DNA from 2 places in the Clostridium sp. TJA038 genome. Region 2 is predicted to be linked to the other one. Evidence: a T-box and tRNA genes for the amino acid it is inferred to sense, from the RefSeq annotation. Region 2 holds a T-box; the other holds one or more tRNA genes.
The links. A T-box is a leader RNA that pairs with one kind of tRNA and senses whether it is charged. The one in region 2 lies ahead of leuS (leucine--tRNA ligase), so its partner is inferred to be a tRNA-Leu.

Region 1: it has a tRNA-Leu gene. The T-box ahead of leuS (leucine--tRNA ligase) is inferred to sense a tRNA for this amino acid. The anticodon was not compared.

The regions. Positions count from the first base shown of each region.
Region 1 covers NZ_JBZEFA010000001.1:827,916-831,344, forward strand. The annotation lists gene AC4FQV_RS03945 (methionyl aminopeptidase) at 1-861, shown strand, start outside; gene AC4FQV_RS03950 (DUF6414 family protein) at 899-1,831, opposite strand; tRNA gene AC4FQV_RS03955 (tRNA-Leu) at 1,970-2,056, shown strand; gene AC4FQV_RS03960 (M15 family metallopeptidase) at 2,254-3,042, shown strand; gene AC4FQV_RS03965 (DUF368 domain-containing protein) at 3,077-3,429, shown strand, end outside.
Region 2 covers NZ_JBZEFA010000003.1:180,009-183,437, forward strand. The annotation lists gene AC4FQV_RS07870 (biotin--[acetyl-CoA-carboxylase] ligase) at 1-561, opposite strand, end outside; gene AC4FQV_RS07875 (NUDIX hydrolase) at 747-1,310, shown strand; T-box leader at 1,354-1,563, shown strand; gene leuS (leucine--tRNA ligase) at 1,638-3,429, shown strand, end outside.

The sequences.
Region 1 (3,429 bases), on a different contig from region 2:
AATAGAAATGACCTATGTTGGTGTAATAGTGGAAAAAAATATAAAAAATGTCATATGGAGTTTGATGAAAAATTAGAAGAACTTGCTAGGGAAGGATATGAAGTTCCTACAAGAGACATAATAAAAAATAAAGAGCAAATAGAAGGAATAAGAAAAAGTGCAGAAATAAATAATGCAGTTTTAGATTTAGTTTCTGAAAATATAAAGGTAGGAATGAGTACAGAGGAAATAAATAAAATAGTACATGATTATACTATAAGCAAAGGAGCAATTCCTGCACCTCTTAATTATGGAGGATTTCCTAAAAGTGTTTGTACTTCAATAAATGATGAAGTTTGTCATGGTATTCCTGATGAGAATATAATTCTTAAGGAAGGAGATATAATAAATGTAGATGTATCTACTATATATAATGGATACTATTCAGATGCTTCAAGAATGTTTATTATTGGAGAAGCTAGTGAGAATGCAAAAAAATTAGTAAGAGTTGCTAAGGAATGTTTAGAAGAAGGAATTAAGGCAGTTAAACCTTGGGGATTTTTAGGAGATATAGGATATGCCATTGAAAAACATGCAAAGGAAAATGGATATTCAGTAGTTAGAGATTTTGGAGGTCATGGAGTAGGATTAAAATTCCATGAAGACCCTTTTGTATACCATTATGGAGATGCAGGAGAAGGTATGGTTTTAGTACCGGGAATGGTATTTACTATAGAACCTATGATAAATGAAGGAAAGTATGATGTCTTTGTAGATGCTGATAATGATTGGACAGCATTAACTATGGATGGTTCTCTTTCAGCACAATGGGAGCATACTGTTTTAGTTACAGAAGATGGAGTAGAAATAATAGCTAAATAAAAAAAGACCTTCTAATATTTTTTAGAAGGTCTTTTTTTTAAAAATACATGCTTATAGGAAGGATTAAAATACTAGGTCCTTTTATTTTAGTAACTGGACATTTAGGTAGGGGAATATTAAGTTTTCTTAATACTTCAAAATAGGGGCTTATAGCTTTTAAAAGTTCTATATGATAATCTTCTTGATTTACTTTTCTAAATAGATTTATATCTTCTTCATTGTTGCATATTTTAATAACCTTTCCTAATACATTGATATTTGATTTATGAAAGGCGTAAAAATCACCATTTAAAAAGTATTTTGAATTAACATTTATTATAGCATTATAATCTACACAGGATAAAATCATATCTTCTGTAGAGTTTAAGGTAAATTTAGATTTTATATTTTTTAGTAAATTTAATATAATAGAAAAATTTAATTTTTCTAAAGAGGTATCTTTTAGAAGAAAGTCTAAGTCCTTTAGTGGAAAGGCTTCTATTAAATTAATTAAAGAATCTAAGTAAGAGTTTAAGGAGTTTTCTATTAAAGAGCCTTTTATTTTTAAAAAATCTCCTTCGCAAATATTAGTATCTTTAAAACTAGAGGCGTCAATATCTTTAATAGCCTTAGAATTAGTCATTTTTTTTAAAAGTTTATTGTGAATTTCAAAGGAGGTATAAATTCTTTTGATTTCTTCTTCTGTTCTTCCAAAAAGTCTATTTTCTATACTTTTATTATTTCCGTAATAATTTGTTTTATTGAAATCTCTTGATTTATTACTAGTTTTAAAGCCTTTATTATATATTTTATTTTTCCCTTCTCCAAAAAATAATTTATTATTTTCATCTGAATGAATTCTACCAGATAAGGTATTATCACAAATTTTTTTAGAAGTGTATATATCTATATATCCATTTAAATATACAGAGGAAAGACTTTTTATTAAATATTCATCTATATAGATAAATAGGTTTAAAAGTTCGTTCATAATCTATTCTCCTAAGGCAAATTTATACTCTTATAATTTATATTACAAAAAATAAATACTATGATAAGTTTTTTAAAAGCTAGTTTAATTGGAAATATTGACAATGAAAGGAGGGTAATGTATAATTAAAATGTTCAAGCCGAAGTGGCGGAATTGGCAGACGCAGCGGACTCAAAATCCGCCGGGCTAATACTCGTACGGGTTCGAGTCCCGTTTTCGGCACCAAACACCTGATTTTGTCAGGTGTTTTTTTATATATTTATTATTTATTTACTTTTTAAATTACTTTAAACTTTAATAATTTTTAACAAATATAAATAAATTTATTTTATAATATAAATAAATTTATATTTTTAAGTTTATATATCTTTAATTTTGGAAATAATTTAAAAGATTATGTTTAAAGTTGGAGGTATATTTTCTTGAGAATAAAAAGATATATAAAAATATTAGCTTTTTTTATAATTTTATTAATTAGTTTTTTTAGTGGTAGATTTTATGAAGTATATAAAAATAAAGCCTTTGAAGTTGCTGTTTTAAATGAAACTTTAGAGGAAAAGGTCAATGAAGAAAATTCTTATGAAAATCTTAAGGAAGATGAAATTTATATAAAAGATAAAATCTTAAAAGATGATAAAGGACTTTTAAAACTTGTTAATAAAGAAAATTTAATAAGTAAAGATTATAATATAGAAAAACTAGTATTGCCTAAGGCTAACTTTGTTGGTTTAGAAAGTGAAGAGAGAAATAAGATAAGTAGTATTATGAAAGAAGATATAGAAAGACTTTTTGATGATGCTAAAAAAGAAGGGTTAGATTTATATATATCCTGTGCTTATAGGTCTTATGAAGAACAAGATTATTTATATAAAAGAGCTTTAAAGAGAGAAAATAGTGAAAGTAGTACTTTAGTTGCCATACCAGGAGCTAGTGAACATCAACTAGGATTAGCAGTTGATTTTACAACAAGGTCTATAGGATTTCAATTAGAAAAATCTTTTGAAGATACAAAGGAAGGACAATGGCTATTAGAAAATGCTCATAAATATGGTTTTATATTAAGATATATGAAGGGAAAAGAGGATATAACAGGATATGAATATGAACCCTGGCATTATAGATATGTTGGAGATTTACGGGTTAGCAATTACTTTTATGAAAATAATATAACCTTAGAAGAATTATATGAAAAATTAGATATAATAAAATAATAAACAATAAAATAAAATTAAAAGGAGATTTTCTATGTATGTAATTAACTTTATAAGAGGTTTTTTAATGGCTTTAGCAGATAGTGTACCAGGAGTTTCTGGTGGAACTATAGCATTTATAATGGGATTTTATAATAAATTTATAAGTTCTTTAAATGCTTTAACCTCTTCAAAGAAAACTGACATTAGTAAAAAGGATGCTATAAAGTTTTTATTAAAATTAGCAATTGGATGGGTAACAGGATTAATTTTATCAGTTTTATTTATTTCTTCAATCTTTGATAAGGAAATATATAAGATAAGTTCTTTATTTACTGGATTTATAATATTTTCTATTCCTATAATAATTAAAGAAGATAAGGAAACATTAAAGAAAAATTATGGATA
Region 2 (3,429 bases):
TTTACCATCTAAAAATATATCATTTACCCACTTTATCTTAGGCCTTTTCTTAGTTAAATTTTCTATTGCCCTACAAACTGAAATTGCAGTAGCTGTAGTTATATGTATAGCCTTTGAAAGTTCTATATTAGGTCTTAAAATTACACTCATATAAATTCCTTTTTGTGAAGGAGAAAAAAATTTTCTTTGAAACCTTCCTCTTCCAGCAGTCTGCTCCTCTGCAATTAAAACAGTTCCCTCTGGTATATCCTTATCCATTAAAAGCTTTTTTGCCTCTTGATTAGTAGAATCTATAACCTTATAAACCTTTATATAATTTTCTCTATACTCTTTATTTAAAAATATTTTTATTCCTTCTGCTGATATTAAATCATTTTCCTTTGTAAGTTTATACCCTTTATTTGTAACTGCTAAAATATTATATCCTTCTTCTCTAAGAGACTTTATATTTTTCCATATAGCTGCCCTAGATACAGATAGTCTTTTAGCTAATTCTTCCCCTGATAAGCTTTCATCTCTATTTTCCTCTAATATTTTAAGTATAGAATCCTTAAGTGCCACTTAATCTCCTCCAATCAATACTCTCTATAAAAACTTATTCTTTTAAGTAATACTCTCCTTGATTATATTTTTTATGCATAATATTGACAACCTCTTCTTATCACAAAAGACATATTTAACAAAAATATTTTTAAATAAAAATATTTTTTAAGTTATAATTAAATGTAAATTTAGGAGGTACTTTTATGAACTATATTTATGCTATAAAAAATTATATTCCCTTTGATGAAGTTGAAATAAAAGATAAAGAAGTTTTTTTAGATGCTTTAAACTCTTTTAAATATATTTTAACAAGAAAAAATAAAATACTTCATTTAACTGTTTCAGCTTTTGCAATAAATAAAGAAAAAAATAAATTTCTAATGATTTACCACAATATATATAAATCTTGGGCATGGACTGGCGGTCATTCAGATGGAGAAGAAATCCCACTTAAAACGGCTTTAAAAGAACTAAAAGAAGAAACAGGAATTAAAAATCCTAAAGTGCTTCTTAAAACTCCCTTTTCTTTAGAAGTTTTAAATGTAAATGGTCATGTAAAAAACGGAGAATATATATCTTCTCATCTTCATCTTAATTTAACTTATCTAATAGAATGTAATGAAGATGAAATCTTAACTCCTAAACTAGATGAAAATAAAGGAGTTATGTGGATTCCCTTTGATGAAATAACAAAATACTGTAATGAAAAACATATGATAAAGATTTATGAAAAGCTAATATCAAAACTTAAGCTTAAATTTAATTGACTTGTTTAAAACTTTTGATATATAATATATAAAAACTGAATTATTAAAAGCTTTGAATAGGAGTAGTAATATTAAATTCATAGACTAAAGAGAGTTGTGGTTTGCTGTGACACAATGTTATGATAATATGAACTTGCCTAGGAGCATATGTGTGAAAAAAAGCACATACGGTAAAACCGTTATAAAAAAATCGAGTGAGGAAAGAAAACTTTCCTAATAAGAGTGGTACCGCGAATATCCTTTCGTCTCTTAAATTTTAAGAGATGAAAGGTTTTTTTATTTTTTATAAAAAATTTTATTATATATACTTTATAGGAGGATTAATTAATGGGTAAATATAGTACTGCCATAGATAAAAAATGGCAAGATAAATGGGCCGAATCTGGCATTTATAAATTCGATCCAAATAAAGAAGGGGAAAAACTTTATGTATTAGAAATGTTCTCATACCCTTCAGGTAGCCAATTACATGCAGGACATTGGTTTAACTATGGACCAGTTGATTCATGGGCTAGATTCAAAAGAATGCAAGGATATAATGTATTCCAACCAATGGGCTTTGATGCTTTTGGTTTACCAGCTGAAAACTTTGCTATAAAAACAGGAATACACCCACAAGATTCAACAATAAAAAATATAGCTAAAATGGAAGAACAATTAAAAGCTATGGGAGCTATGTTTAACTGGGATAATGAAGTTGTAACTTGCTCACCTGAATATTATAAATGGACTCAATGGCTATTTTTAAAATTATATGAAAAGGGATTAGCTTATAGAAAAAAAGCTCCTGTTAACTGGTGCCCATCCTGTCAAACAGTTTTAGCTAATGAACAAGTAGTTGATGGTGCTTGTGAAAGATGTTCAACAGAAGTTACTAAAAAGGACCTTACTCAATGGTTCTTCAAAATAACAGATTACGCTGATGAATTATTAGATAAATTAGATGGTTTAGATTGGCCTGAAAAAACAGTTGCTATGCAAAAACATTGGATAGGAAGGTCTACAGGTTCTCAAGTTAACTTTAAAGTTAAAGATAGTGATTTAAGCTTTGATGTATTTACAACAAGAGTTGATACTTTATGTGGTGTTAGCTATGTTGTTTTAGCCCCTGAAAATCCACTTGTAGATAAAATAGTTTCAAAGGAACAAAAAGAAGCTGTTGAGGAATACAAAGAAGAAGCTAAAAAACAATCAGATATAGAAAGACAATCTATTTCAAGAGAAAAAACTGGTGTATTTACTGGTGCATATGCTATAAATCCATTAACAGGTAAGGAAGTTCCTATATGGGTTGGCGATTATGTATTAGCAACTTATGGAACTGGTGCTGTTATGGCTGTTCCAGCTCATGATGAAAGAGATTTTGCTTTTGCAGAAAAATTCAACCTTCCAATAAATAGAGTTATAGAAGATAAAGAAGGAAATAATACTACTCTTCCATTCTGTGAAGCTGGTATTTTAATAAACTCTGGCGAATTTAACGGTCTAACTACAGAGGAAGCTAAAGAAAAAATAGTTGAAAAACTTTCTTCTATGGGACTTGGTGAAAAGAAAGTAAACTTCAGATTAAGAGACTGGTTAGTTTCAAGACAAAGATATTGGGGTGCTCCTATTCCTGTTGTTTATTGTGATGACTGTGGTATAGTACCTGTTCCTGAAAGTCAATTACCAGTTGAGTTACCATATGATGTTGAATTTGCTCCTGATGGAAAATCTCCATTAGCTAAAAGTGAAGCCTTTGTAAATACAACATGCCCTCACTGTGGAAAACCAGCAAAAAGAGAAACTGATACTTTAGATACTTTTGTATGTTCATCATGGTACTATTTAAGATATCCAGATAATAAAAATACAGAAGCTCCATTTAATCCTGAAATAATAAATAAAATATTACCAGTTGATAAATATGTTGGTGGTCCTGAACATGCATGTATGCATCTTCTTTATGCAAGATTTGTAACTAAAGCCCTAAGAGATATGGGATACTTAAACTTTGATGAACCATTTACTTCTTTAACTCATCAAGGATTAATACTAGGACCAGATGGATTAAAAATGAGTAAATCAAAAGGAAACACAATATCTCCTGATGATTACATAAAAGAATATGGTGCAGATG